DNA from 2 places in the Ralstonia chuxiongensis genome. Region 2 is predicted to be linked to the other one. Evidence: predicted binding sites of a transcription regulator. Region 2 holds the regulator's gene; the other holds the start of a gene.
What was found. The regulator FNR, encoded in region 2, switches genes on or off when oxygen is low (the NO sensors DNR and NnrR bind a similar motif). The targets are predictions, from matches to a motif close to TTGATNNNNATCAA.
Positions count from the first base shown of each region.

Region 1: NKG59_RS19460 (ribonucleoside triphosphate reductase) is a predicted target of FNR. The motif match lies at 7,175-7,188, and genes of this name have one in related genera.

Region 1 covers NZ_JAMYWC010000005.1:474,560-490,028, forward strand. The annotation lists gene acs (acetate--CoA ligase) at 1-702, opposite strand, end outside; gene NKG59_RS19430 (DMT family transporter) at 906-1,877, shown strand; gene NKG59_RS19435 (TIGR00645 family protein) at 1,969-2,508, shown strand; gene NKG59_RS19440 (fumarate hydratase) at 2,698-4,221, shown strand; gene murI (glutamate racemase) at 4,236-5,084, shown strand; gene NKG59_RS19450 (dicarboxylate/amino acid:cation symporter) at 5,145-6,428, opposite strand; gene NKG59_RS19455 (DHCW motif cupin fold protein) at 6,796-7,137, shown strand; gene NKG59_RS19460 (ribonucleoside triphosphate reductase) at 7,274-9,337, shown strand; gene nrdD (anaerobic ribonucleoside-triphosphate reductase) at 9,334-9,510, shown strand; gene NKG59_RS19470 (anaerobic ribonucleoside-triphosphate reductase activating protein) at 9,473-10,186, shown strand; gene NKG59_RS19475 (Crp/Fnr family transcriptional regulator) at 10,191-10,868, shown strand; gene NKG59_RS19480 (putative zinc-binding protein) at 10,889-11,278, opposite strand; gene ubiT (ubiquinone anaerobic biosynthesis accessory factor UbiT) at 11,290-11,715, opposite strand; gene NKG59_RS19490 (U32 family peptidase) at 11,712-12,596, opposite strand; gene ubiU (ubiquinone anaerobic biosynthesis protein UbiU) at 12,607-13,623, opposite strand; gene NKG59_RS19500 (hypothetical protein) at 13,669-14,949, opposite strand; gene NKG59_RS19505 (AAA family ATPase) at 15,025-15,469, opposite strand, start outside.
Region 2 covers NZ_JAMYWC010000003.1:674,665-690,133, reverse strand. The annotation lists gene NKG59_RS12515 (HlyD/EmrA/EmrK family protein) at 1-418, shown strand, start outside; gene NKG59_RS12510 (DHA2 family efflux MFS transporter permease subunit) at 422-1,978, shown strand; gene truB (tRNA pseudouridine(55) synthase TruB) at 2,042-2,998, opposite strand; gene rbfA (30S ribosome-binding factor RbfA) at 3,000-3,371, opposite strand; gene infB (translation initiation factor IF-2) at 3,499-6,393, opposite strand; gene nusA (transcription termination factor NusA) at 6,456-7,931, opposite strand; gene rimP (ribosome maturation factor RimP) at 7,928-8,416, opposite strand; gene NKG59_RS12480 (pseudouridine synthase) at 8,625-10,409, opposite strand; gene scpB (SMC-Scp complex subunit ScpB) at 10,502-11,347, opposite strand; gene NKG59_RS12470 (sulfite exporter TauE/SafE family protein) at 11,831-12,574, opposite strand; gene fnr (fumarate/nitrate reduction transcriptional regulator Fnr) at 12,752-13,480, shown strand; gene NKG59_RS12460 (hypothetical protein) at 13,502-13,756, opposite strand; gene NKG59_RS12455 (FixH family protein) at 13,753-13,980, opposite strand; gene ccoG (cytochrome c oxidase accessory protein CcoG) at 14,007-15,469, opposite strand, start outside; gene ccoP (cytochrome-c oxidase, cbb3-type subunit III) at 15,467-15,469, opposite strand, start outside.

The DNA.
Region 1 (15,469 bases), on a different contig from region 2:
GTTCACGTTGCCGTTGGTGCGGCGGTAGACGATGACGTGCTTGACCGCGTCGGTGCCTTCCATGGCGAGCGCTTCATCAGCGATGGCCTTGAGCGGCAGCGCCTTCCCGCCGCGCATCTGCTCGTCGGCCGTGATGAGCGCCACGGCGCCCACGTCGACGATGCGTTCCTGCAGCGACTTGGCCGAGAACCCGCCAAACACCACCGAGTGCGTTGCGCCGATGCGCGCGCATGCCTGCATGGCCACGATGCCTTCGATCGACATCGGCATGTAAATCACGACGCGATCGCCCTTCTTGATGCCCAGGGCCTTCAGGCCATTGGCGAAGCGGCAGACGCGTGCGTGAAGTTCGCGGTAAGTGACGCGCGATACCTTGCCATCGTCGGTCTCGAAAATGATGGCGACCTTGTCGGCGTTGCCGTTCTCAAGGTTGCGCTCGAGGCAGTTGTACGAGGCGTTGAGCTCGCCGTCTTCAAACCACTTGTAGAACGGTGCGTTGGACTCATCCAGCACCTTGCTGAAGGGCTTGTGCCACAGCAGATGCTCGTGTGCGAGGCGCGCCCAGAAGCCTTCGTAATCGTGCTCGGCTTCGGCACACAGCGCACGGTACGCATCCATGCCGGCGATGTTTGCCTGTTTAACAAAGGATTCGGGCGGGTCGAACACGCGCGTTTCCTGCAGGACAGATTCAATGCCAGCCATGGTGTCTCCTGATAGCGATGTCTGTTGTCGTTTTGCGGCGAATCTAAGGGGCTGACCTGACTCCAGCCTTACGCATTTCTGCACCGCAAGCCGACGTGAAGGGCACTACTATAATGCGTCACTTCACGTTACGGCACGCATCGCAACGCAACATAGCCGGCTACAGAGCCGCGCCCCGTGCCGGTTTCCACGGATTCCTCATCGTGCCCATCCACGCCCTTTTCCTGATTGCTGCCATGGCATTGGTCGGCAGCAACGTCGGTTTCGGCAAATCGATCGTCGCCGTCATGCCGGTGATGCTGTTTGCATTGCTGCGCTTTCTGATTGCCATCGTCTGCATGGCGCCGTGGTACAAGCCATCGCGCATGCGCCGCGTGACACGTAGCGAGTGGACCAACCTGTTCCTCCAGGCATTTTTCGGTACGTTCGGCTTCACGCTGCTGATGCTCAACGGCGTGCGGCTGACCTCTGCGCTGGCTGCGGGCATTATCACGAGCACGATTCCGGCCACGGTGGCGCTGCTGTCTTGGCTCGTGCTGCGCGAGAAGCCTTCAGGCCGCACGCTGGTGTCGGTGGCGCTCGCGGTGGCGGGCGTCGCCATTCTCAACGCCTATCGCGGGGGTGAATCTTCAGGCGCTGCGCCCGCCGATGCCTCGCAAGCGCTGCTCGGCAACGCACTGGTGATGGGCGCGGTGTTTTGCGAATCGATCTACGTGATCCTGTCGCGGCGGCTGACACAAACGTTGCCCGCCATCGAGATCTGCGCGTACACGCACCTGATCGGCGGCCTGCTGATGCTGCCCCTGGGGCTGATCCCGCTGCTCACCTTCAATGTGTCGAGCGTGCCGCTGCCCATCTGGGGCCTGGTGCTCTGGTATGCGCTCTCGGCCAGCATCTTCTCGTTCTGGCTGTGGATGAAGGGCATCCGGCATGTGCCAGCCCACCTTGCAGGCGTGTTCACCTCGGTGCTGCCGATTGCGGCAGCCACCTACGGCATCGTCGCCCTGGGCGAGACGCCGGGCTGGCCGCATGGCATCGCGCTGGCGTGCGTGGTGGCGGGCATTCTTGTGGCGAGCTGGCCTGCACGCCCTCGCCCGGCGATACAGCGGGGGCGGCAGCGCGGCCGCGTGGCCGATCCGCTGGACCCGCTCGACCCGTCACTCGATCAGGAATAAAGCGCATCGCAAGCGTTTTCCTGTAAGCGATGTTGTAATCACGGAACGTTACAATCACACGGCCTTTCGACCCTCCGCTCCGTTCCGCCAAATGAAGTCGCCCATCGCCCCGCTGCGCCCGATTCCGCGCCTGATCTTCTTTTCCCGCTGGCTTCAACTGCCGCTGTATCTGGGGCTGATCATCGCCCAGGCAGCGTATGTGTATCTGTTCATTGTCGAGGTCTGGCACCTGGTGTCACACCTGGGCGACTTGGACGAAACGAAGATCATGCTGGCCGTGCTGGGCCTGATCGACGTGGTGATGATCTCCAACCTGCTGATCATGGTGATCATCGGCGGGTACGACATCTTCGTGTCCAAGCTCGGCATCGAGGGCCATGAAGATGAGCCCGAATGGCTGGATCACGTCAACGCGGGCGTGCTGAAGGTCAAACTGTCGATGGCGCTGATCAGCATCTCGTCGATCCACCTGCTCAAAACGTTCATCGATGCGGCCCAGAAAGACACGCACACGATCCTGTGGCAGGTGGTCATTCACGTGGCGTTCCTGGTCTCTGCGCTGGTGATGGCGTGGGTGGACCGCATCGTTTCGCATGCGCATCCGCACGGCGAGGCTGTCGACGCACATTGACGCTGCGCCCTTGCTGGCGCGGCGATTCCGACGAACGCGCTCGGACAATCCGCGCCCGACATTGGGTGTATGATCTCAGGCTGTTCTGAGCCTGCGGCGCCCGCCGTCCAGGCCACAGGCAGGCAGCAAAAGTCACTGACCACTGCCCTGCCGCACCGGCTTTTCATTCCTATACGTTGGTCCCCCACCATGACCGTCATTCGTCAAGAAGACCTCATCCAGAGCGTCGCCGACGCCCTGCAGTACATCAGCTACTACCACCCGATGGACTACATCACTGCTCTGGGCCGCGCCTATGAGCAGGAGCAGAGCCCGGCCGCCAAGGATGCCATCGCGCAAATCCTGACCAACAGCCGCATGTGCGCTGAAGGCAAGCGTCCGATCTGCCAGGACACCGGCATCGTCACCGTCTTCCTGAAGGTCGGCATGAACGTGCGCTGGGACGGCGCCACGATGAGCCTCGACGACATGGTCAACGAAGGCGTGCGCCGCGCGTACAACGACGTCGACAACAAGCTGCGCGCAAGCGTGCTGGCCGACCCGGCCGGCAAGCGCACCAACACGAAGGACAACACCCCGGCCGTGATCAACATGTCGATCGTGCCGGGCGACACGGTGGATGTGATTGTCGCGGCCAAGGGCGGCGGCTCGGAAGCCAAGTCGAAGTTCGTGATGCTGAATCCGTCGGATTCCATCGTCGACTGGGTGCTCAAGACCGTGCCGACCATGGGCGCGGGCTGGTGCCCGCCGGGCATGCTGGGCATCGGCATCGGCGGCACGGCTGAAAAGGCCATGCTGCTGGCCAAGGAAGCACTGATGGAGCCGATCGACATTCAAGACCTGATCGCCCGCGGCCCGAGCAATCGCGCTGAAGAACTGCGCATCGAGCTGTATGAAAAGGTCAACGCGCTGGGCATTGGCGCGCAAGGCCTGGGTGGCCTCGCCACTGTGCTCGACGTGAAAATCCTGGACTACCCGACCCACGCGGCCAACCTGCCGGTCGCCATGATCCCGAATTGCGCCGCCACGCGTCACGCGCACTTCACGCTGGACGGCAGCGGCGTTGCCAAGCTGGAAGCGCCGGACCTGTCGCAATGGCCGAAGGTCGAGTGGGCACCGAACACGGAAACGTCCAAGCGCGTCGACCTGAACGCGCTCACGCCGGAAGAAGTTGCCTCGTGGAAGCCGGGCCAGACGCTGCTGCTCAACGGCAAGATGCTGACCGGCCGCGATGCTGCGCACAAGCGCATCGCCGACATGCTGGCCAAGGGCGAGAAGCTGCCCATCGACTTCACCAACCGCGTGATCTACTACGTCGGCCCGGTCGACCCGGTGCGTGATGAAGTCGTTGGCCCGGCAGGCCCGACCACGGCCACGCGCATGGACAAGTTCACCGAGACGATGCTCGCGCAGACGGGCCTGATCGCCATGGTGGGCAAGGCCGAGCGCGGCCCCGTCGCCATCGAGTCCATCAAGAAGCACAAGTCGGCTTACCTGATGGCCGTGGGCGGCGCGGCGTACCTGGTGTCGAAGGCCATCCGCGGCTCGAAGGTGCTGGCGTTTGAAGACCTGGGTATGGAAGCCATCTACGAATTCGACGTGAAGGACATGCCCGTCACCGTCGCCGTGGACAGCTCGGGCACGTCGGTCCACAAGACCGGCCCGGCGGAATGGCAAGCGAAGATCGGCAAGATTCCCGTCGCAGCAGGCTGATCCATTCACGCGATATGACGACACGCGCGCAGGCACCGGTCGGCGTCTTTGACTCCGGCCTCGGAGGGCTCTCCGTCCTGCGCGCGATTCGCGCCGATCTGCCGGCCGAATCGCTTCTCTACCTGGCGGATTCCCGCCATGCCCCGTACGGGGAAAAATCTCCCGAATACATTGCCGAGCGCACGCTGCAAGTGTGCGAATGGCTGGTCGACCAAGGCTGCAAGGCACTGGTGATCGCGTGCAATACCGCCACGGCGCAAGCTGTGCACGTGCTGCGCGAAAAGCTCGCGGTGCCGGTGATTGGCGTCGAGCCGGGCTTGAAGCCAGCGGTTGCCACGTCGAAGAGCCGTGTGGTTGGCGTGCTCGCCACCGAAAGCACGCTGCGCAGCGAGAAATTTGCACGCCTGCTGGCAGCTGCCTCCGGCGATTGCAAGGTGCTGAGCCAACCGGGCTATGGCCTCGTCCCCCTGATCGAGCGCGGCGATACCCACTCGCCTGCGGTGCTTGAGTTGCTGCAGGCCTATCTACAGCCGATGCTCGACGCGAATGCCGACACGCTGGTGCTCGGCTGCACGCACTACCCATTTCTGGAAGATGCCATCCGCGAGATTGCGGGCGACCGGCTGACATTGATCGACACCGGTCACGCCGTCGCGCGCCATTTAGGCCGCACGCTGGCGGCAGCGGGATTGCAGGCATCGGGCCAAGCCGCATCGCCACGCTTCATGAGCACCGGCGACGTGCTTCCGCTGCAAGCCATGGTGGCCGCATTGCTGGGAGAATCGCCGATGGCACAGCGCGTCGACATTGGCGATGCGCCCCTGAGCCCGGCCGTGACCTCGCTCGCTTCTCAGCCCGAATAACACCGTCCAAATATGACAACGCCGCCCTGAAAGGCGGCGCGCTGTCATCTTGGCTTAAGGTCAGCCGACGTTTGGCTGCGGCTGCATTGCAGGTTCGGCGGCTTCCGCCACCGCATCCTCTTCTGCCGGCTCATACTTCGCCACCACGGCGGTGGCCAGGCTATTGCCGATCACGTTGGTGGCCGTGCGGCCCATGTCGAAGAACTGGTCGATGCCGATGATCAGCAGCAGACCCGCTTCCGGCAGGTGGAACATCGGCAGCGTGGCCGCCACCACCACCAGCGAGGCACGCGCCACACCGGCCATGCCCTTGCTCGTGAGCATCAGGACCAGCAGCAGCGTCAGCTGCTGGGTGAAGCTCATCTCGATGTTGTAGGCCTGCGCGATGAACAGCACCGCGAACGCCTGATACATCATCGAGCCATCCAGGTTGAACGAGTAACCCAGCGGCAGCACGAAGCTGGAGATGCGCTTGGGCACGCCAAAGCGGTCCAGCGCCTCGATCGTCTTCGGATAAGCGGATTCGCTGCTTGCGGTGGCAAACGCCAGCAGCGTCGGCTCGCGAATCAGCCCCAGCAGGCGGCCCAGCGAGCGGCCCAGCAGCACGTAGCCAACGAAGAACAGGATCGCCCACAGCAGCGCCAGGCCAAGGTAGAACTCGCCGATCAGCTTGCCGTAGGTCCACAGCACGCCCACGCCTTCCACCGTGATGGCAGCGGCCATGGCGGCAAACACGCCCAGCGGCGCAAAGCGCATCACGTAATCGGTAATGCGGAACATCAGCTTGGTCAGCTCTTCCAGACCACGGCCGATCACGCTGTCCATCGGGTTCTTCATCGTCGACAGCGCAGCGCCGAAGAACAGCGAGAACACCAGGATCTGCAGGATCTCGTTGGTGGCCATGGCCTCCACGATGCTGCGCGGGAACACGTGCGTAATGAAGGCCTTGAGTGTGAAATCACCCGTCTTCAGGCCCGACGTGGCCGACACATCCGGCAGCGCGAGGTTCATGTGCACACCCGGCTGGAAGAAGTTGACCAGCAGCATGCCCAGCGCCAGCGACGTGGCCGACGCACACACAAACCAGATCATCGCGCGCAGTCCCACGCGGCCGACCGAGCGGCCTCCGCTCATGCTTGCCAGGCCCGTCACCAGCGTCGAGAACACCAGCGGCGCGATGATCATCTTGATCATGCGCAGGAAGATGTCGGTGATGATGCTGAAGTACGAAGCGATGTCCTTGGCCGCCGCGGCGTCCTTGGCATATTCGTGGCAGCCCCAGCCGACGGCAATGCCCAGCAGCATTGCCAGCCCGATGTGGGAGGTCAGACGTTTGGTGTTCAAGACTTTCTCCAAGGAATACCGTGGCCGGAGGGACGGCGCGCGATAGACGCGGATCTCATGGGGCCAAGGGCTGGCCCAACTTCGTCACGCTTTGTAAAAAGCGACGATATTAGAGAAGCGCATGGCGATCGTTATGTCGATGTTGCATAGCACCATGCAATTTCTGCATACATTGATATGGCGCCGTTGACACCTTGCTGCAATGCCGCACGGACAGTGGAACGAGCCGGTGAGAAGCGGATTATTGAGCCGCACGCAATGCCGTCACGGCGTACCATCAAGCGCCGTTTCGAGCACATCAAATGCGATGCCTGCGCCACGTAAGCCGCTGATACCATCATGGGCTTACGTCACCCAGGAGTCCCCGATGAAAATGGTGCCCTTCGCCTTTGGCACGACCGACTGGTCCACCGTTGAACCTACCGAACACACTGGCGAGACCGGCATGGCGATCTGGCGCACCCGTTACTTTGGCGACGAGCCGAACCGCATCCGTGTGCGCATGGTCGAGTACACCCCCGGCTACCTGGCTGACCATTGGTGCAAGAAGGGCCACATCCTGTTCTGCCTAGATGGCGAGCTGGAAACCACACTGGAAGATGGCCGCAAGTTCATCCTCACGCCCGGCATGAGCTATCAGGTGGGCGACGATGCGGAAGCCCATCAGTCGTACACCAGGAACGGCGCCCGGCTGTTCATCGTCGACTGACAGCGCGACGCACTTTCCGCGTCGCACGCGGCCCCGGTTGACCGGGGTCAAGCGATTTAAAAATCAAGGTTTTTAGGACTCACCAACCACAATATGTAGTGCTAGTCTGACTCCATACCACTAGATGGAGTACCTCATGACGGGCACACAGGTCACCAGGCAAGTCACCAAGCGCGACGGTTCATTGGCTCCGTTTGATGCGCAAAAGATCCGCCAGGCCATCGCGGCGGCCGGGCAGGCCACGGGTGAATTCGACGCCGTCGAAGCGCTGCGCCTGACCATGGGCGTGCTCGAACATCTCGCCCCGCTCCCCTGCCCCGGTATCGAAGTCATCCAGAACTGCGTGGAAGAAGTGCTGGTCGACGCCGGCTATTGGCGCACCGCGCGTGCCTACATCGTCTATCGAGAGCAGCACGCCCGGCTGCGTTCGCTCAAGCACACGCTGGTCGAAGTCGAGAGCACGATGGACGAATACCTCGAGCAGCGCGACTGGCGTGTGAATGCCAACGCCAATCAGGGGTACAGCCTCGGGGGCCTGATTTTGAACGTGGCGGGCAAGGTCACCGCCAACTACTGGCTCTCGCATGTCTACAGCCCCGAGGCGGGCACCGCGCACCGCGAGGGCGACATCCACATCCACGATCTCGACATGCTGTCGGGCTACTGCGCGGGCTGGTCGTTGCGGCAGTTGCTGACGGAGGGATTCAACGGCGTGCCGGGCAAGGTGGAAGCGACGCCACCGCGGCATATGTCTGCAGCCATCGGGCAGATCGTCAACTTTCTCGGCACGCTGCAGAACGAGTGGGCCGGCGCGCAGGCGTTCAGTTCATTCGATACGTACATGGCGCCGTTCATCCGCCGCGATGCAATGTCGTATGCGGCGGTCAAGCAGTCCATGCAGGAGCTGATCTACAACCTGAACGTGCCCAGCCGCTGGGGTACACAGACGCCGTTCACCAACCTCACGTTCGACTGGACTTGCCCTGCCGACCTGCGCGAGCAGATTCCGTACATCGGCGGCGAAGAGATGCCCTTCACCTACGGCGATCTTCAGCCCGAGATGGACATGATCAACCGCGCGTACATCGAGGTCATGATGGCCGGCGATGCAAAGGACCGCGCGTTCACGTTTCCGATTCCCACCTACAACATCACGCCGGATTTCGATTGGGAGCACCCCAACACCACGTTGCTGTTCGAGATGACGGCCCGCTACGGGCTGCCCTACTTCCAGAACTTCCTCAATTCCGATCTGGAGCCGCACATGGTGCGCTCGATGTGCTGCCGCCTGCAGCTCGACCTGCGCGAACTGCTCAAGCGCGGCAACGGGTTGTTTGGCTCTGCTGAGCAGACTGGTTCCATTGGCGTGGTGACGGTGAACTGCGCGCGGTTGGGCTATCTCTACGCGGGCGATGAGGCGGCGCTGCTGGCGCGGCTCGATACGCTGCTCGCACTCGGCCGCGACGTGCTGGAGGTCAAACGCAAGTTCGTCCAGCGGCTGATCGACCAGGGGCTGTATCCGTACACGCGACGCTACCTGGGCACGCTGCGCAACCACTTCAGCACGCTCGGCGTGAATGGCATCAACGAGATGGTGCGCAACTTCACGCGCGACGCAGACGACATCACCACGCCATTCGGCCATGCCATGGCGGTGCGCCTGCTCGACCACGTGCGTCAGCGCATGACCGAATTCCAGGAGGCGACGGGGCACCTGTACAACCTCGAAGCCACGCCTGCAGAGGGCACGACCTACCGCTTCGCCCGCGAAGACCGCAAGCGCTGGCCAAGCATCCTGCAGGCTGGTACGACAGAACAGCCGTACTACACCAACTCCAGCCAGTTACCCGTCGGCTACACCGACGACCCGTTCGAAGCACTGGCGCGCCAGGAAGCGCTGCAGAGCAAATACACGGGCGGCACGGTGCTGCACCTCTACATGAACGAAGCCATTTCCTCGCCGCAGGCATGCAAGGAACTCGTACGGCGCGCGCTGGCGAACTTCCGCCTGCCGTACATCACCATCACCCCGACGTTTTCAATCTGCCCAAAGCACGGCTACCTGTCCGGCCATCACGCGTTCTGTCCGAAATGCGATGCAGAACTGCTGGCACAGCAGCCTAGCGACAAGTGCGGTTGCACAACGGCGGGCACTCCAGGTTCTTCCACCCACCTCCATCACGAAGGAGCCTCCGTATGAGCACCGTTGCACACACCACCAACCTCACCGTTGCACTCGACGACAGCCAGCGCACGCGCTGCGAAGTCTGGACACGCGTGATGGGCTATCACCGGCCCGTCAGCTCGTTCAACATCGGCAAGCAAGGGGAATTCCGTGAACGCCGCTTCTTTGTTGAAGACCGCGCCCGCTGAGCCACCGCACTGCCCGCCGCCGGCCATCGGCGGCCTGGCACCGTTCTCCAGCGTCGACTGGCCCGGGCAGCTTGCGGCAGTGGTGTTCGTGGCCGGCTGCCCGTGGCGCTGTCATTACTGCCACAACCCGCACCTGCAAACGCGGGCCCGCACGCTGGACTGGGACGACGTCTTTGCCTTTCTGCAGCGCCGCGTGGGGCTGCTCGACGCGGTTGTCTTTTCCGGCGGTGAACCGCTGAGCGAGCCGCAGTTGCCGCAACTGATGCGCGACGTGCGCGCGCTGGGCTACAAGATTGGCCTGCACACCGGCGGCATTTATCCGGCGCGCCTGGCCGATGTACTGCCGCTGGTGGACTGGGTGGGACTCGACATCAAGACCAGCGCACCGCGCTACGATGCACTCACGGGCCGCCGCGGCAGCGCTGCGCCGGTCGACGCGTGTCTGGATCTTCTGCTACAGAACGGCGCCGCATTCGAGTGCCGCACCACGTGGCACCCCGACTGGTTGCCCGAACCGCAGCTTCTTGCGCTGGCGCAAAACCTCAGCCAACGCGGCGTGAAACACTACGCACTACAAGCCTACCGAAGTGCCCCCGGAACCCCGGCCATCACGCTGCCCAGCGAGGGCGCCCAGCGCGCATTGGCCGCCTGTTTTTCTTCTTTCTGTTGCCGGTGACACCATGCAAGACCCCCTCAATGTGGGCGATCTGCTCAAGCACAGCCCGCTGTTCCTGGACTTCGACGACGATGACATGGCTGTGCTCACGCGAGACAGCCACGCAGTGCGTGTGTTGCGGCACGACTTCGCGTTTCACCGTGGCGATCGGGCAGATGGTTTCTATGTCGTGGTGGTCGGCGCGATCAAGCTCGTGTTGCCGGGGGCGCACGGCCAATGCAAGGTCATCGAATTCTTCGGGCCCGGCGAGTGCTTTGGCGAGCCCTTCATGTTCCTGAACCGCCCTTACGCGGCAGATGCACAAGCCATGGAAGACAGCCTGCTGGTCTGGATCGACAAGCGCGCCATCGACGATGCACTGCACGTGCATCCGCGCCTTGCGCGGCAGATGCTCGCGGGGCTGTCCGCGCGCCTGCACACGTTGATGTGCGACATCGAAACCGTGAACCTGCAAAGCGCCAATGAACGGCTGATCGGGTATCTGCTCTCGCTGCCGCGCAAGTTTGACCGCACGCGGTTTCCATGCAGCAAGAGCCTGGTCGCGTCCAAGCTGGGGCTGGCGCCGGCCACGCTTTCCCGCACGCTGCGTCAATTGATTCGCGACGGGCTGATCCGGGTGGAAGGCCGCGAGGTTGTCATCCCGAACACCACGGCGTTGCAGCGCCAGCTCATGGCGGGATAAAAGCAGCAAGCCAATGCGGATCAATCGCCTGCGGTGTCGAGGCGATGCTGGAGCGTGTTGACGGCGTCATCCACCAGCGCGGCGGCGGCAGTCAATTCATCGTCACTGCAATCGGCGTGATAGCGCTTCTTGGCGCCGTACTGGTTGAGCACGAGGTGAATGTCCGGCGCCACGCCCGCCGTTGCCAGGCAGGCCTTGACGCACGCCAGTGCGCAACCGTCGAGCGCAAGAATGGGGCGCCCGCTGCGTGCTATCTTGACGAGCGCGCGCACCCCGCCGCCGACACCGCTGATGCAGGACATCTCTGCCCTGCCTGCGCGGTCCAGATCGACGGCCAGGCGGTTTGCCGCTTGCGCCACACTCGAACAACCCGAGCATGCATAGACGAGCGGCAATGCACGTGATGACATGGCGCCCCTCGCTATCGCGATTGCCAGCGTGCAAGCCACGCCGGGCGTGCAGCCGCATCGAGCCAGTTCTTGACGATCAGCCCCAGCTCCGTGTCACCCGCAATCTTGAGGCGGCGTTGGAAAAACAGCGTATCTGCGTCGGCAGTGCCGCGAATAAGCGCAACGAAATCGCCCACGCCGGCACGCAACTCCAGTTCGGGTTCGGGGCTTGAAGCGGAAAGCGTGTGGAACGCTCCACCGCGGCAGCAAAAGCAGGCGCGCAGGCCGAGGTCTTCTACGGTGATGGCAAAGCGCCGCCCTTCCAATTCCGGGGGCGGCGTCAGCCAAGACAGGCGCCGGGCCAGATCAAGACCCAGCACAAACGGGAACGATGTCAGCGGCACCGGTAGGCTGCGCGCCATGCGGACGAACATTTCGGGTGGGCGCAGTCGCGTCATTGCGGCGCCTCCAGCCATTCAATGCCAGACTGCCCGTGCCAGTAGCCGTTGCAGCGTCCAATGCCCTCCGGAGGCTGCACGTCCCGCACAGGCAGGCCAAGGCGCAGGGCATCCAGTGCCGCCACGGCGTCCAGCGTGCCCTGCGATTGCGGACTGACACGCAGCACCTTCACGCCCAGCGCAGACAGCGCGGGCGCCTGATCGAGAATGTCGAGGCATTGCCCTGATTGCGTCTGGATACCGTTAATGGCGAGAAACTCCTGCCCTTCGCGCGTACGCACCGCCAGGCCATCAGGATGCTCGATGCAGCGGAAGCCGCAGTCGTCCTTGTTGAGGCGAAAGTGTCGCGCCGTAAAGCAGCGTGCGGAAAATGCCAACGGCAAACGTCCCCACACCATTGCTTCGATCGCCAACTCGGCAGGCTTCTCGCGCATCAGCTCGGCCAGCGTGGCTTGGCTCATCTCCAGCGGCATGACCGCACGCACCGCGCCCAGCCCCGCCAGCCATGCCAGCGTCGCGCCGTGATACGCGTTGCAATGCGGGCCCGCAACGAATGGCCGGCCGTTCAGCAACCGCACAGCGCCAAGCTCGCCGGCTTCGACCATCCAGTCGTCCTGCTGACATTGCTTGCGCAACGCCTGCGCCTCGGCGCTGGTTTCAATGAGCGTGCGCGTTGATAGCACCACCGATTTGCCCGCCTCGCGCAGCATGGCCGCGATATCGAGCCAGTCGTCCGCGCGCAATTCGTGGCGGCGGCTGCAGACCGTCTCGCCCACGTAGACGATGTCGACAGGGCTGGTGGCAACCTCCGCGTAGAAGTCGAACGTCTGTAGCCGCGGCCAGTAATACAGCAGCGGACCAAGCGAAATTTCGTAGGACATGATGTGCCTTCTATTTCCAGGGGCGATCAAACGCGCCTTGCGTGACGTGCGCACCTTCTGCGTGACGCACGAGTGCCGCCTGCCAGTCGGGCTTGACGGAAAAGCGCGCCGGGTCCGCCTGTGCCGCATCTAATGCGGCGCGCAATGTGGCCACCACCTGCGCAACGTACGCCGGACTGCGCTGGCGCCCCTCGATCTTGATTGCCGACACGCCCATGGCGATCAACCTGGGCAACAGGCTGAGCGCATTGAGGCTCGTGGGCTCCTCCAGCACGTGGTCGACCTCGCCGTCGACGAGGAAGCGCCCCTTGCACAGCGTCGGATACCCGGCCGGTTCGCCCGGTGCGTATTGGTCAATCATGATGTTGTTCAGGCGGGCATCCAGGCTGCCGTCGCGCTCCACCCAGCGCACCGCATGCGCGGGCGAACACACGCCCTTGTTGTTAGGCGAATCGCCCGTGGCATACGACGACAACAGGCAACGCCCTTCGGCCATCACGCACAGGCTGCCAAAGCCGAACACCTCGATCTGCACCGACGTCTGCTGGATCACGCGTTCGACTTCGGTCAAGGTCAGCACACGCGGAAGCACGGCGCGGTGGATGCCGAACTGCTCGCGCATCAGCTCAATGGCGCCGGCATGCGTTGCCGAACCCTGCACGGATAGATGCAACCGAAGGTTTGGATAGCGGTCGCGCGCATAGGCCATCAACCCGGGGTCGGCCAGGATGACGGCATCGGCGCCCAGCATGTAGGCGGCATCGACGGCCATGCGCCACTCGATGGCGCGGCCGGGCTGCGGAAACGTGTTGATGGCAAACAGCACCTGTCGCCCTTTCCGATGCGCAAATTCAACACCAGCGCGGATGTCGTTCTCGGTAAAGTTCAGGCCTGCGAAGTTTCGCGCGTTAGTGGCGTTCTTCAAGCCGAGGTAGACGGTATCGGCCCCGGCCTCCACGGCCGCCTTGAGTGCGGCCAGGCTGCCTGCGGGCGCCACCAGTTCAATGGGGGAAGCGTTCTGTGTCATGGCGGCCAGTCTGCGACTTGTCCGCCATTGTGGTTTTGCGTTCCGTCAACCGGGCGCAAACGCTCGCGAGACACGGCGAAACGTCAGCAGCGCCCGGCATAGCATCGCACCCAGCCACACGTGCGACAGCGCGAACAGCACGCCGGCGATCACCGCCATCCGTTCAGGCTGCAACGGCACCAGCAACAACGCCAGCAATACAAGCAGCAGTAGGCGAGCATGCCAGTGCTGTTGCCGCTCGCCGATCAACGTTTGCATGGCCGGTAGCCGCACATGCCGCGGCACCCGCCTGCGCAGGTGCATCCAGATCATGAACGGGATGATCTTGCCGAGCATCGCATTGACAGGCAGCACGCCGCCGCCCACGAGGGTCAGCACGCCGATCTCCCACGCGATGGGCCAGTCTGTCGGCAGCCAGGACGCGGTCAGACCCAGCACGGCAACCACCAGCCAGGCGACGGAAGCCGCCAGCCACAGCCGCCAGCCCGGATCGTGCCGACGACGCGCGCTGCGCACGGCATGCACGCCCACCATCGCCAGCGCTGCCAAGGCGAGCCAGCCCCACGATTGCCAAAGCACCGCGCCGCGCCCGACGCCCCACAGACTGCCAATGATCAGCGGCGCCCACAGCCACCACGGCATCAGCCAATGCCAGCGCTCCGGCAAACGCCGCGTCTGCCAGAACATCGGCAACACCGTCGACGCCACGCCCGCGACCAACGTTGCCAGCCAGCCCCCGAGGCCCCAACCGACATGCAGGTTCAACAGCACGGGCGATGGCGCGAACCATCCGCTGGCCAATGCCGTGGCGAGCGTTGCACCGCTGGCCAGCGTTGCCAACACCGCCCAGCCGATGCGGCGCAGTGTTCGCACTGTCGCATGCGTGCTGCGCGTCTGCACCACGCGCATCCCCGCAAGGACGATCAACGCGGCGGGCACGGCCAGCAGCGGCGCCCCCAACCATGCAGCCAGCACGAATGCGCGATGGTCCGCGCCCAGGAAACCCGTTGCAAGTGCAGATGCCGTTGCCACGCACGAGAGCGCCACCCACGGCGACACCCATCTCGCGCCACGCACAGGCACGCCGGCCACCACGGGAAGCAATTGAAATAGCGCACCGAGCATCGCCGGCAAGAGCATGCCGACGGCCAAGGCGTGAACCAGCGCGAGCGACAGCGGCGCAAATCGGCCAGGCAAACCCGCAGACGGCCCCAGCGCCAGCAGAAGACCGGCCGCCGCGCCCACCCACGGCACCGGCAGCAGGCAGCCGAACACCACGCCGGCAGGCGGCATGCGTTCGTAGAACAGCGTGGGGGTGGTCGGCATCGGAGCGGCTGAAGATCTATCCAGCCGACCACGTTAGCGCAGACGCATCTGCATGCGCTTGATGTGCGTTAAGCGTCAGCGCGGTGTGAATCCGATGGAACGCCGCTCGCGCAGTTCTGGCTTGATGGAATGCTCCTGCCGCAGTTGTGCGAGGAAGGATTCCGGATCAAGCGTCTCGCCCAACAGCAAAGACTGCTGCTTGACCACCGCAAAGTCGCCCGGCGTGAGCATGTCGAGCGACGCCAGCATCTCACGCCACACAGGCTTGAGCGCCTCGGCTTTGCCGCCCAGCGCTTCCGCAATGAACATCTGCTCGCGCTGCGCACGCACCAGCGGTTTGAAGCGGATCTTGAACGCAAACCGCCGCAGCGCCGCCTCGTCAATCCGATCAAACAAGTTGGTCGTACAGACGAAGATGCCGTCAAAGCGCTCCATGCCCTGCAGCATCTCGTTGACTTCCGACACTTCGTAATTGCGCACCGCGCCCTGGCGGCTCTGCATGAAACTGTCCGCCTCGTCG
Region 2 (15,469 bases):
GTATGGCAGCAGCGTGACGTATCACGGCAAGGTGGTCGGTTTTTCGGCGGGCACGGGCTCGGCGTTCTCGCTGCTGCCGGCACAGAACGCCACGGGCAACTGGATCAAGGTGGTGCAACGCCTGCCGGTGCGCGTGTCGCTCGACCCGAAGGAACTGAAGGACCACCCGCTGCGCGTAGGCTTGTCGATGGAAGCCAAGGTCGACATCCATGACGAAGGCGGTCAAAGCCTGGCCACCTCCCCGACAGCCTCACCGCTGCAAACGACGGTGTACGACCAGGCCGGAAAAGACGCCGATCAGGTCATTGCCAGCATCATCACAGCCAACGCCGGCCGCGGCGGCGCTACGGCACCGGCCGCCACCAACGTGCCGGCTGCAACGGCTCCGCGCACTTCACAACCCGCACCCAAGGTCTGACGCATGGCAACAGCCGCGCCCAAGCCGCTACAGCCACTGACCGGCGCCAAACTGGCGATCGGTACGGTCGCGCTGTCGCTGGCCACCTTCATGAACGTGCTGGATTCGTCCATCGCCAACGTGTCGATCCCGGCAATTTCGGGCGACCTGGGCGTGGCCCCGAACCAGGGCACGTGGGTCATCACCTCGTTTGCGGTAGCCAACGCCATCTCGGTGCCGCTCACGGGGTGGCTGACGCAGCGTTTCGGGCAGGTGCGCCTGTTCGTCACGTCCATTCTGCTGTTCGTGCTGTCGTCGTGGGCGTGCGGGCTGGCGCCCAACATGGGCATGCTGATCGCGGCCCGGATCATCCAGGGCGCTGTGGCGGGCCCGATGATTCCGCTGTCGCAATCGCTGCTGCTGTCGACATATCCGCCCGCCAAAAGCTCGATGGCATTGGCGCTATGGGGGATGACCACGCTGGTCGCGCCGATCATGGGGCCGATCTTCGGCGGCTGGATCTCAGACAACATGAGCTGGCCGTGGATCTTCTACATCAACATCCCGGTGGGCATCCTGGCTGCGTACGCAACGTGGGTCATCTACAAGGACCGCGAATCGCCGACACGCGCGCTCCCGATCGACAAGATCGGCCTGGCGCTATTGATCCTGTGGGTGGGCTCGCTTCAGTTGATGCTCGATCGCGGCAAGGAACTCGACTGGTTCAACTCGACCGAGGTCGTGGTGCTGACGGTCGTGGCCATCGTGGGTTTCGCGTTCTTCCTGGTGTGGGAGCTCACCGAAGATCACCCCGTCGTGGATCTGACGCTGTTCAAGGGCCGCAACTTCAGCGCGGGGGTCGTTGCGATCTCGGTGGCGTACGGGCTGTTCTTCGGCAACCTCGTGATCCTGCCTCTGTGGCTGCAAACCATCGTCGGCTACACCGCCACGGATGCGGGCCTGATCATGGCGCCGGTGGGCATCTTCGCCATCATCCTGTCGCCCGTGATCGGCAAGAACCTGCCGAAGATGGATGCACGCTGGGTGGCGACCACGGCGTTCATTACCTTCGCGCTGGTGTTCTGGATGCGCTCGCGCTTTACCGTGCAAGTCGACACGTGGACGCTGATGATCCCCACGCTGATCCAGGGCGCCGCCATGGCAATGTTCTTCATCCCGCTCACGTCGATCATCCTCTCGGGCCTGCCGCCCGAGCGGATTCCGGCGGCATCGGGTCTGTCGAACTTCGTGCGGATCATGTTCGGCGGCATCGGTGCATCGATCTCGACCACGGTGTGGGACAACCGCTCAGCCCTGCACCACGCCCAACTGGTCGAGCACGTGAATCCGTACAACCCGGCCTATGCGTCGTCGATCAACCAGTACACGCAGCTTGGCATGCCCAACCTGCAGGCCAATGGCGTGATCGAACGCGTGATCTCGCAGCAAGCCGCAATGTTGGGCGCCAACGATATCTTCTGGATTTCGGCTGTGCTGTTTATCGTGCTGATCGTCTTCATCTGGCTGACCAAGCCGGCGAAGTCGGCGGCCGGTGCGGAAGCGGCAGCCGGTGCGCACTGATCCAAGATCGCGCAACAAAAAAGCCACGCATAGCTGCGTGGCTTTTTTTTGCCGTCGATCGGCTTAAAGATGCACGAGCCGCCCCGGTCGCAGCACACCATCTTGCCAAGTAGCCACTCCGAGCAGCGATGCCGTGGAGCCCGCCCCTATCGCCTCACGCACGCCGTATACGCGTACCTGATCTGCGTTCGGCAACGCCAATCGCAACGGCAAGCGCTGTCCATGCAGGAAGCGGCGGCTCTCTTCCGCATCCAACTCCACACGCGGTAGCGTCTGCAGCAGCGCATCGACTGGGGCCAGCAATGCGGCGCGAGCATCTTCAGCGGCCGCGTCCAGCAATTCGAGCGTCACGGCGCCGTTCAGTGTCAGGTTGCCGACCTGCGTGCGTCGCAGCGCAACCAGATGCCCGCCGCAGCCCAGCGCCTCGCCAATGTCTTCACCCAACGTGCGGATGTACGTTCCCTTGCTGCATGACACGCGCAACGTGATCGTCGGCTCTGCCGACTCCAGATCCGTCGCCAACACATCGATCGCGTGGATCGTTACCCGACGTGCAGCGCGCTCCACGGTCTGACCCGCGCGCGCGTACTCGTACAACGGCTTGCCGTCCTTCTTCAGCGCAGAGTGCATCGGCGGCACTTGGTCGATCTCGCCGACAAAGCGCGCGATGACTACTTGCAGCTGCTCCGGCGTGACCGAAACAGGGCGCTCGCTCAGCACCTCGCCTTCCGCATCTGCGGTACTCGTCTTGATACCAAGACGCACAACGGTTTCGTACGTCTTGTCCGCATCGAGCAAATCCTGCGAAAACTTGGTCGCCTCGCCAAAACACAGCGGTAGCAAGCCCGTCGCCAGCGGATCCAGCGTGCCGGTATGCCCCGCCTTCTTGGCCCACAGCAAGCGCTTGGCGCGGATCAGCGCATCGTTGCTCGACCAGCCGATCGGCTTGTCCAGCAGTAGCACGCCATGCACATCGCGGCGAGGCTGCTTCTGTGGCGTGGTCGCATGTTGCTCACCCATTTCAATCGTCTTTGGCACGCGTGGCGTTGGCCTCATCGATCAGGCGCGACATCTCGATACCGCGTTCGACCGAACCGTCGAAGTGGAAATGCAGTGTAGGCACCGTGTGGATGTGCAGGCGCTTGAACAACAGCGAATGCAGGTAGCCTGCCTTCTCGTTCAGGATGGCGCCGGCGACTTCCGGCTCGGCGCCCAGCACCGTGAAGTAGATCTTGGCGTGCGCATAGTCAGGCGTGAGCGTCACGGATTGCAGCGTCACCAGGCCCATCGCCGGGTTCTTGATTTCGCGCTGGATCAATTCGGCCAGATCACGCTGGATCTGATCGGCGATGCGCACGTTGCGGCCAGCGGCCGATCCCGATTTCTTCGGCATAGAGTGTTCCTCACATGGGCGCCGCCAGCACGCGCTAGTCTGGCCCAAAAGACAAAACGGTGGCGCGGGACGCGCCCGGGCCACCGTCGCAAAGTCGAGCCGGACACCGCAGCGTCCGGCCAACGTATTACAGCGTACGCGCCACCTCGGTGATCTCGTAGACCTCGAGTTGATCGCCTTCCTGAACGTCGTTGAAGTTCTTGATCGACAGGCCGCACTCGAAGCCTTGCTTCACTTCCTTCACATCGTCCTTGAAGCGCTTGAGCGAATCGAGTTCGCCCGAGAAGATGACCACGTTCGCACGCAGCACCCGGACCAGCGAATTGCGCTTGACGAAACCGTCCAGCACCATACAGCCGGCCACTGCACCAACCTTCGGTACGTGGAAGACCTGGCGCACCTCGACAAGGCCCGTCGTCTCTTCGCGCTTCTCCGGCGAGAGCATGCCCGACATCGCCGCCTTCACCTCATCCACAGCGTCATAGATGATGTTGTAGTAGCGGATGTCGATGCCCTGATGCTCGGCCAGCTTGCGTGCGCCCGCATCAGCCCGCGTGTTGAAGCCGATGATGACGGCCTTCGACGCGGTTGCCAGGTTGACGTCCGACTCGGTGATGCCGCCCACGGCCGCGTGCACAACCTGTACGCGCACTTCGTCGGTGGACAGCTTCTGCAGCGAGTGCACCAATGCTTCCTGCGAACCCTGAACGTCTGCCTTGATGATCAGCGGCAGCGACTTCACGTCGCCTTCGCTCATCTGCTCCAGCATGTTTTCCAGCTTGGCGGCCTGTTGGCGCGCCAGCTTCACGTCACGGAACTTGCCTTGGCGGAACAGCGCGATTTCGCGTGCCTTGCGCTCGTCCGGCAACACCAGCACTTCTTCGCCGGCGCCCGGCACTTCCGACAGACCCTGGATTTCCACCGGGATCGACGGACCAGCTTCCTTGGCCGGTTTGCCATTTTCGTCCAGCATGGCGCGCACGCGGCCGTAGGCCGTGCCAGCGAGCACCACGTCGCCGCGCTTGAGCGTACCGCTCTGCACGAGCACCGTAGCGATCGGACCCTTGCCCTTGTCCAACTGCGCTTCCACCACCAGACCCTTGGCCGGCGCATTGACCGGCGCCTTCAGTTCCAGCACTTCAGCCTGCAGCAGCACGTTTTCCAGCAGGCTGTCGATGCCTTCGCCAGTCTTGGCGGACACCGGCACGAACGGCACATCACCGCCGTACTCTTCCGGAATCACGCTCTCAGCCACCAGCTCCTGCTTGACGCGGTCGGGGTTGGCTTCGGGCTTATCAACCTTGGTGATCGCCACCACGATGGGCACCCCGGCCGCCTTCGCGTGGGCGATGGCTTCCTTCGTCTGCGGCATGACGCCGTCGTCGGCAGCCACGACCAGAATCACGATGTCGGTTGCCTTGGCGCCACGTGCACGCATGGCCGTGAAGGCCTCGTGACCCGGGGTGTCGAGGAAGGTGATGACGCCGCGATCGGTTTCAACGTGATACGCGCCGATGTGCTGCGTGATACCGCCGGCTTCGCCTGCCGCAACCTTGGCACGACGGATGTAGTCCAGCAGCGAGGTCTTGCCGTGGTCGACGTGACCCATGACGGTCACGACAGGCGGACGGGTTTCGGCCTCGGCATTCGTCGGCTCTTCCACGCCGCCAATCAGCAGCGCTTCCGGATCGTCAAGCTTGGCGGCGACCGCCTGGTGGCCCATTTCTTCGACCACGATCATCGCGGTCTCTTGGTCTAACACCTGGTTAATCGTGACCATCTGGCCGAGCTTCATCATCTGCTTGATGACTTCGGCAGCCTTGACCGACATCTTGTGCGCCAAATCGGCCACAGAGATGGTTTCCGGCACGTGCACTTCACGCACGACCGGCTCGGTCGGTGCCTGGAAGGCATTGCGGTTGTCGTCCCCATGGCGGTTGCGGCCGCCCTTGGAGCCGGAGCGCCAGCCGTCGGCACCGCCACCGGTATCGCCGCGCGTCTTCAGGCCGCCACGCTTGCCACCACGGTTGTCGTCTTGCCAACCCGCCTTGCCACGACCGCCCTTCTTGTCACCCGTAGGCGAGCTCGGTGCAGCTGCGGCTGGTGCGGGGGCAGCCGGCTTCTTGGCAGCCGCAGCCGGGCGTGCTTCGCCAGCCGGCTTGACCGGCTTGTGCAGCGTGCCCGATTGCTCGGCCTTCTTGACTTCTTCAGCCTTGCGTTCGGCAGGTGTCTTCAGCACACGAGCGGGGGCGCTCATCATCTCGCGGATGGCACGTGCTTCGGCTTCGGCAGCTTCACGGCGCTTGCGCGCACCGTCTTCCTCGGCCTTGATCTTGTCGGCAGCAACGCGCGCTTCGTCAGCGGCCTTCTGCGCCGCTTCGCGTTCACTTGCCAGACGTGCGGCATCTTCCTCGGCCTTACGGCGCGGGGCTTCGTCCGACGCTTCAGCGGCTGCGCGGGCAGCAACGGCTTCCTCTTCCGCCTTCTTGGCAGCAAGTTCAGCCTGGCGTTTCTGCTCGGCTTCCGCTGCTTCCTGGCGGGCGCGTCGCTCAGCTTCCTCGCGCTCCATTGCTTCCTGGCGCGCCTTCAGCTCGGCTTCCTGCTGGGCCAGCAATTCGGCCTGGCGGCGCTGTTCTTCCTCGCGACGCGCAACTTCCTCGGCATCGACCACCGGTACAGCCTCTGTGGCGTCCGATTCAGCCTGTGCCGCGTTCGGCTCATCACGCTTGACCAGCACGCGCTTCTTCTTGACTTCCACTTGCACGGTACGCGTCTTGCCGGTGGCATCCGCTTGGCGGATTTCGCTGGTTTCGCGCTTGGTGATCGTGATCTTCTTGCGCGCGCCATCCTCGGCGCTGCCGTGTGCTCGCTTGAGATAGTCGAGCAGTCGGGTCTTGTCCGATTCGGTGATGACGTCTTCCGGCGTCGCCTTTTGCACGCCCGCGGCTTGCAATTGTTCCAGCAGCGCTGATGCGCTACGGTTCAATTCGCCAGCGAGTTGGGCAACTGTTGTGCTTGCCATTCAAACCCTTTCGATGCTTGGTTTCAGTGAGGATTGCGATAAACGATCAACGCTTATACGACTCACGAAAACCAGTGTTCACGCGCCTTCATGATCAGCGCCTTGGCTTGTTCTTCGTCGACGCCGGTCATCTCGACCAATTCGTCCACGGCCAGCTCGGCCAAGTCGTCACGCGTCTGGATGTTCCCCTCGGCCAGCTTGCCGATCAGCTCCGGGGTCAGCCCCTCGAGGTCGCGCAGGTCTTGCGACACCTTCTCGACCTTTTCTTCCTTCGCCAACTCCATCGTCAGCAACACGTCGCGAGCGCGGTTGCGCAGCTCGTTGACGGTGTCTTCGTCGAACGCTTCGATTTCCAGCATTTCCTGCAGCGGCACGTAGGCCACTTCCTCGAGCGAGCTGAAGCCCTCTTCGATCAGGATGTCGGCAACCTCTTCGTCCACGTCCAGCTTCGCCATGAACAACTGGCGAACGACGGAGCTTTCTTCTGCCTGCTTCTGCGCAGACTCTGCCGGCGTCATGATGTTGATCTGCCAGCCGGTCAACTCCGACGCCAAGCGAACGTTCTGGCCGCTACGGCCGATGGCAACGGCGAGGTTTTCCTCGTCGACCACCACGTCCATGCTGTGCTTTTCCTCGTCTACGACGATGGACTGCACTTGCGCCGGCGCCAACGCACCGATCACAAACTGCGCCGGGTCTTCCGACCACAGCACGATGTCCACAGCCTCGCCGCCAACTTCGTTACGGACAGCTGTCACACGGGTCCCGCGCACGCCGACGCAGGTGCCAATCGGGTCGATACGCTTGTCGTGTGCAACGACCGCGATTTTCGCACGCACGCCAGGATCGCGCGCGGCTGCCTTGATCTCCAGCAGGCCCTGTTCCATTTCCGGCACTTCGTTTTCGAAGAGCTTGATCAGAAACTCAGGGCAAGTGCGCGAAAGCTCGATCTGCGGGCCACGTGCGGTACGGTCGACATTCAGGATGTACGCCCGGACACGGTCGCCCGTACGCAGATTTTCCTTCGGGATCATCTGGTCGCGGGCCAACAGCGCCTCGACGCGGCCGGTTTCAACGATCAGGCCCTTCTTGTCGGCACGCTTGATCGTACCGGTCATGACCTTCTCGCCACGATCCAGATAATCATTCAGGATCTGCTCGCGCTCAGCATCGCGGATGCGCTGCAGGATCACCTGCTTTGCAGCCTGCGCGCCAATGCGGCCGAACTCGACCGACTCAATCTGCTCTTCGACGAAGTCGTCTACATCGAGGTCAGGATTCTGCTCCTTGGCTTCGAACAGCAGAATCTGCTTGTCCGGTTCCTGCAGGCCTGCATCGTCGGGAACGACGAGCCAGCGACGGAAGGTTTCGTGTTCGCCCGACTCACGGTCGATCGCCACGCGCACATCCACGTCTTCTTCAAAGCGCTTCTTGGTCGCCGAAGCCAATGCGGCCTCCAGCGCCCCGAACACCACATCCTTGTCGACGTTTTTTTCGCGCGCAAGCGCATCGACGAGCAACAGAACTTCGCGGCTCATTGCTTGTTCCCTTTGTTTCGATTTCCTTTGAAGTCCAGCACGGGCACCAGCCGGGCGCGGTCGAGTTCCGACAGCGTGAATTCCAGCAGTGCGGGGCCTTCCTTGCCCTCAAACTCAAGGCCGATTCGTTCCTGGCCTGACTCGCCCGTCGGAGCCTGAATGATTCCCGTGAAATTCTTTTGCCCGTCCACTGGCAGGCGCAACGTCACCTTGACCTCAAGGCCGGCGAAGCGCGTGAAGTCGGCCAGCGTGCGCAGCGGGCGGTCCAGCCCGGGCGACGACACTTCCAACCGTTCGTAATTGACGTTTTCAACTTCGAACACGCGCGTGAGCTGATGGCTCACTTTTTCGCAATCTTCAATGACGATGCCGTTCTCTGCCTGATCGATATACACGCGCAGCAGCCCAGCGGGTGCGCGCTCCACTTCCACCAGCTCGTACCCCATGGCGGTGAGGGTTTTCTCAATCAGATCAGTCAGATGCACGTTTTTCCTGAAGAATTTCCCGGTATGGCCAACCTGCGGAAGCAAAAAAAAATGGGCGCAACGCCCATATCATTCGCCCATCTTCTACAGGATGACTTTTGATTAGACTGACATTGTAATACGCTTCCAGGCAAAACGCAAAAATTGCCCAGAAGCCGCCACAAAATGGGGCGTTGCGACGGCTGCCGCACACAACGCCCGCATTTTTTTAGCGCTTACCGCCGCGTTTGCCACCACCGCGCGGCGCCTTGTTGCCGCTCGGGATGCCACCACCACTCTTTCCGGGGCGCTTGCTACCGGGCGCGCGATTGCCATCATGCATACCACCGCCGCCAGCCGCGCCGCCGCGGCCATTCGGGCGCTCACCCATACGGGTGCGCGCTGTCAGCGTGGTCGGACCGCCCACATTGATGTAGCCCATGGACGTTTGCATCGGATCGGGCTGGCGCGGGTTGGTCGGACGGCGCTGCGCGGGCTGCGCGCGATTACCGTTCTCAACGCCCATACCGCGCGACTGGAAGTTAGCTTCCCCCGCAAAACCGGACGACATCGGCCCCATCAGCACCGGCGCAGGCCCACGGCGACGATTGCCCTGGCGGTCTTGCCCACTGCCGGAACTGGCCGTCGGCACCTTCATGCCCAGCGTGCCCATCAGCGTACGCACATCGTCGGCCGACACTTCCTGCCAGCGCCCGCGCTTAAGCCCGCGCGGCAGGACGAAGCTGCCATAGCGCGTACGGATCAGGCGCGACACGGTCAGGTTGACCGCTTCGAACATGCGCCGCACTTCGCGGTTCCGCCCCTCGGTCAGGGCGACGTGGTACCAATGGTTGACACCTTCGCCGCCGCCATCGACGCAGCGCAGGAAGTTGGCTTCGCCGTCCTGAAGTGGGATACCGTGCAGCAGCTTCTGGCGATCGGTTTCCGCCAGCTCACCAAGCGTACGCACTGCGTATTCACGCTCCACGCCATAGCGCGGGTGCATGAACCGATTGGCGATGTCGCCGGACGTCGTGAAAATCAGCAGGCCCTCGGTATTGAAGTCAAGGCGGCCCACAGCGACCCACTTGCCGGTCTTCATGCGCGGCAACGCGTCGAACACGGTCGGACGGCCTTCCGGATCGGACTGGCTCACGATCTCACCGGCCGGCTTGTGATACAGCAGCACGCGCGGCGGCTTGTTCGGCAGCTTGCGCTGGATCAGCTTGCCGTTCACGCGCACCTGATCGGTCGCGAGAATGCGCTGGCCGATATGAGCCGGCAGGCCGTTCACGGAGACGCGACCTTGCAGGATCAGGTCTTCCATGTCGCGGCGCGAGCCAAGCCCGGCATCAGCCAAGATTTTGTGCAGCTTAGGAGCGTCGTCGTCGGAGGTCAGTTCGCGCCCCTTGGGGGGCTGCGATGCGCCTCCGGCGTCAACCTCCGAGTCGTACGCGCCTGAAATCACGTATTGGAAGACGTCTTCGGAGCCCTTGCCGCCCTTCAGCCCCTTGCCCCCGCGATTCTGGGTCTGACCCCCAGCCTTGCCTTGCGGTTTACCGTTGCGGCTCTGCTGCTTGCCACGACCGCCGGCATTCTTGCCGCCAGCACCTTCCGTATGCTCGCCGCGCTCGGCGCGTTCCGCCGGTTGGCCTTCGCCTTGGCGGCGACGGTTCTTGCCGAAACGGCCGCGCGGGCCACGTCGCTCGCCCTGGCTGTCTGCTGGCGCCTGTTCGGCCGGTGCAGCACCCTCTGCGGCAACTACCGCCGGCTCAGCTGTCGCCTCTTTCGGCTTGCGTGCCCGTGGCGCGCGGCTCTTGCGCGGTTGCGCAGGCTGGCCGGCGTCCGCGCCACCCGCCTCAGCGGCTTCACCCTCAGGGCGGCCGTCCTGCTGCTGGCGGCGCGAAGCCACCAGATTGCGCAAGCCGCGGCGCAATCCCTTGCGACGAGGCGCGGCCTCAGTCCCATCACCGCCGTCTTGTCGCGGCGGCTGAGCGTCGGCGTCGGCCGGCATACGTGTATCCATGGAGTCTGACTGGGTGCTCACAACGTCTTCAAAAAATCTAGGGGTTCAGGCCATGCGCCGACTGTGCGGCAGGCATGGCGTTACGAATGTTCATTGGCGGGAGCCACAGGCGGCTCGACCGGTGTTTTGTACTCATCTTCGGATGGAACCTCGGTCGCACTCACCGCTTGCGACTCGGTTTCCAATGCCAGCTCACCACCCGCCGCACCCTCAGTAGACTGCGCCGGCGTTTCAGCGATTACCTCAACGGAAGCCTCGGCAACCGGCAATGCAGCCGATTCCTGCACCGAAGCCTCGGCGCTCCCAGCACCTTCCGGCGCGTCGTTGACGAGCGCCGTCAGCTCTTCCACCGCAATTGCACCGCCTTCAAACTCGATGGCGCCCTGCTCCAGCAAGCTCGCCTGCGCTTGGGCGCGGGCATCTTCAAGCGGCGGCAGTTCGTCCAACGAGCGCAAGCCAAGGTCGTCGAGAAACTGCTTGGTCGTCGCATACAGCGCGGGGCGGCCCGGCACGTCGCGATGACCGATGACCTCGATCCAGCCACGGTCTTCAATCTGCTTGATGACCTGCGTGTTGACCGTCACGCCGCGAATGTCTTCGATATCGCCGCGAGTGACCGGCTGACGATAAGCGATGATCGCCAGCGTTTCCATCACAGCGCGCGAGTACTTGGGCGGCTTTTCCGGGTGCAGCCGATCAAGATACACGCGCATTTCCGGGCGGCTCTGCAAGCGCCAGCCGGAGGCCAGCGCGACCAGTTCGACACCTCGATTCAGCCAATCCTGGCGCAGCTCTTCGAGCAGCACACGGATGGTGTCTGCGGACACATCTTCGTCGAAGAGCTTGCGCAAGTCATTGACTCGCAACGGGTCCTGCGCGCAGATCAGCGCGGTTTCGAGGACGATCTTCGCCTCTTGGGTATTCATCGGGTTGAGCGGCTCGTCATTGCTCGCGCACGGCCAGTCGCCGTCACGCTTGAGGTTTGTCGTCCCACCGCGAAGCACGCGGCATTTCTGAATGCTGTTGCCCGCCCGGGCCCGGCGCGCGAAGGCCAATCATCCAATTGGAGCCTGCACCGAAACGCAGTGGCTGTGCCCGCAAAGTAGGGCCGGAGGAGCGAGTTGATCCGGTGCCGGTCAGGCACCACAAGGGCAATTTCTTCCGCCGCCATGGGGACGGATACTGCGCCGGACGACTACCAAGAAGAACGGCAGCCCGCCCGAATCGACTGTCCAGGGGACTCTACCGCTGGATGGCATCGCTTGGCGCCGCGCTTAGGATTGTTGATTTGCGCGGGTGGCGAATCGAATTGCGGTTGATTGTAGGGCAATTTCCAGCAGCGCCGCAACCGGGAAGATGTCCTAGCCTCCTATCATGGGACGATTGGCAATTTTTGCCTGCCTGAACGCCTACAGCACCAGACAGAATCCGTGTGCGTTAAGCATCTCCGGCAACCAGATTGCGTGAGCCAGCCCCCAGACCCCAAACCCGGCGATGGCGATGCCGGCCGCGCCCCGCGCCCATCGCTGGCGCGACAGCCCACGCAGCCACCCAGCCAGACCAGACATCATCAGCAGGTTGGGCAGCGTACCCGCACCAAAGGCGAGCATGACCACGGCCCCGGAAGCGGCGTTGCCTGCCAACAACGCCACAGCCAATGCGCCGTAGACCATCCCACACGGCACCAGCCCCCACGCCATACCCGTGAGATAGCGGCGCAGTAACGGTGGCTGACGCTGCAGCCTACCGCCCAGCGTGGCGGCGCCTCGAGACAGGCCTCCTGCCACGCGGCCAAGCAAGCGTTCAAGCCACACACTGCGCCACGCATCCCCTGCGGACCGAACAAGCAGCAAAACCCCGTAGGCGACCAGCAATGCGCTAGCGAACGCAAACAAGCCGCGTTGAATCGGCAGCCATTGCTGGCGCCAGACGGTCGCGCCCATGGCACCCATGATTGCGCCCAGCAACGCATAGGTGGTCAGCCGGCCGGCATGCATGACGACCTGTTCAAACCAAAGCCGGCGACGGGACACGATCCGCACCGCCACAGCGCCACGTTCGGCTGCGAGTGCGATACCGCTGCACATCGCCAGACAATGCACACCGCCGAGCAATGCAATCAGGAAAACGCTCACAAGCGCCGCGGCACTCATCTTTCTGACGCTCTTTTGATATGGACCAAGGTTTTTGTCTTACTGTTGCGAACCAAGCGTAATTGACGCGTTTTGCCGCATCGGAAATGTCCGAGGACAAGAAGGTCGCCGTTATAATAAGCTGGCGCTGTAAAACAAGAATTACTCATTTCACCTTCCCGAAATTCGCCCCCGCCCGTGCTCACTCGAATCGCACTTACCGACCAAGCCTCGCGTTGTTCCACCTGTGTACTCGGGCAAATCTGCCTGCCGGTGGGAATGAACTCGGATGACGTGCGCAAGATGGACGATTTGGTCGGCGAGCGCATCCGCATTAAGAAGGGGCAATCGCTCTATTCTCTGGGTGAGCCGCTGGAGGCGGTTTACGGCATTCGTTTCGGCACACTCAAAACCCATCTGACGCTTGAAGACGGTCGGCATCAGATCACAGGGTTCCACCTGCCGGGTGAAATCGTCGGGCTCGATGGCATTGGCGATATGCGCCACGTGTCGGACGCCACCGCGCTTGAAGATACCGAAGTCTGCGTGGTGCGCTACGACGAGTTGCAGCACCTTTCGCGCCGGCTGCCTTCGCTGCAGCATCAGTTCTTGCGCATCATGAGCAAGGAGATTTCGCAGGATCATCTGATGCTGCTCACACTGGGCTCCATGCGTGCGGAAGAGCGTCTCGCAGCATTCTTGCTCAACCTCTCGAAGCGTTCGGCCCAGCGCGGATATTCGTCGACCGAGTTTGTGCTGCGCATGAGCCGCGAAGAACTTGGCAGCTATCTGGGTCTCAAGCTCGAAACCGTCAGCCGCCTGTTCTCGCGCTTTGCCGAAGCGGGTCTCATCCAGATCCGCCAACGCCACGTCAAGCTGATCGACCTGGCCGGCCTGCGCCAGGTCATGAGCGGTCAGGCGGCCTAAGCTGCCTTTCATGGCTCCCGCTCAGACGAGCGGGTGTTCATGCGCTTCCAGCTTGCCAATGCCCGGCGACACATAGAGCGTCAACGCGCTCGACAATGCGCACAGCAACCAGAACACAAAGAAGGACACGGTGTAAACCGCCTGGGCCGACACCGTGATCTGCTCGCCGAAGAAGCGCAGATCGACGGGGTCTACCACCGCGAAGACCACCAGCTCAGCCAGGGCCGCCGACAGAAATGCCGGCCACAGAATCCACATCAGCAGTCGACGCTTCATCGGGCCTCCGTGTGAATGGCATGCGCCGGTGCGCCCGTCGTCTTTTCAACGACCAAACCGCGCCGCACGACGTTGTCATGAATAACAGCATCGGGATGCGATATCGCCAGCCAAATGGTGACGCCGCAGCCGACCATGGCGACGAACGGCCCTGCCATCAGCAGCCACGGCCACGGCTCGCGCCACCAAGGACGGGCCTGTGCGGAAGATTGCGTTGCGTGCATCGTTGCCTCCTGTTGGGGATGCCGCATCAGCGCGGCACGATGAAGCTCGACGGTTCGCGCAGTACAAGGCTGTCGCTACCGCTGTCTGCATGGATGACGAAACGGATTTTGTGCGAGCCGGGGGCGGCATCGTCGGCCGGCCGGCGCACGCGCACTGGCAGCAGCCGGTTAGCCGCTGGCGGCAGTTCCAGTGTGGTCGATTCGCCGCGACCGCCCTCCACGTCCAGTTCCGGCATGCCCTCGGCGGTGATGGTCACGCGCATGGGGTGCTCGGACGCGTTCATCAGTTGCAGGCGATAAACGTTCTCGATCTTGCCGCCGTCCACTTCACGCGCCAGCGCACCACGATCACGAATCACGTCAACCTTGAGCGGCTGCCGCATCGCCAATGCCACGATGAACCCGGTGAAGAGCACCAGCATGATCCCGGTATAGATCAGCACGCGCGGACGCATCAGATGTCGCCGGGCTTCCTTCGGGCTGAGCCGATCAAGCATCGCGCGTTCCGACGTGTAGCGGATCAAACCGCGCGGGTAGCGCATCTTGTCCATGACCTGGTCACAGGCGTCAATGCAGGCGCCACAACCGATGCATTCGTATTGCAGCCCTTGACGGATGTCGATGCCGGTCGGGCACACCTGCACGCAGATGCTGCAGTCGACGCAAGCACCCAGACCCTGGGCTTCGAAATCGGCGTTGCGCGAACGGCTGCCGCGCGGCTCGCCGCGCTGCGTGTCATACGTGACGACGTAGGTATCGGGATCGACCATCACGCTCTGGAAACGAGCGTAGGGACACATGTAGCGGCAGACTTGCTCGCGCATGAAACCAGCGTTGCCCCACGTCGCAAATGCGTAGAACAACATCCAGAATGTCTGCCAAGGACCGAGCGACAGCGTCCAGGTCTCCATGCCCAGATCGCGGATCGGCGTGAAGAAACCCACGAAGGTAAAGCCCGTCCACAGGGCGATGAGGATCCAGGCCGAATGCTTTGCGGCCTTCAGGCGGAATTTGCGCAGGCTCCAACGCTCACCGTCGAGGCGGATGCGCGCGAAGCGATCTCCTTCGATGTGCCGCTCGATCCACATGAAAATCTCGGTGTAGACCGTCTGCGGACAGGCATAGCCGCAAAAGAGCCGCCCCGCCACCGCCGTAAATAGAAACAGCGCGAGCGCCGACAGCACCAGCAGCAACGTCAGATAGATGACATCCTGCGGCCACAATACGAGGCCAAAGAGGTAGAACTTGCGGGCGCCCAGGTCGAACAGCACCGCTTGGCGACCGTTCCACTGGAACCACGGCAAGCCATAAAAGATGGCTTGCGTGGCCAGAACCAGCCAGACTCGCCAACGCGCAAAGGCGCCGGTCACGGCGCGCGGATAAATCTTGCGCCGGACCTCATAGAGCATCTGCTCGGTGGGGGCGTCGTCGGCGCCCGCCGCCGCGGTGGCGGGCGTCATCGGGCGCCAGGCTGGTTCTTTGTCGCTCA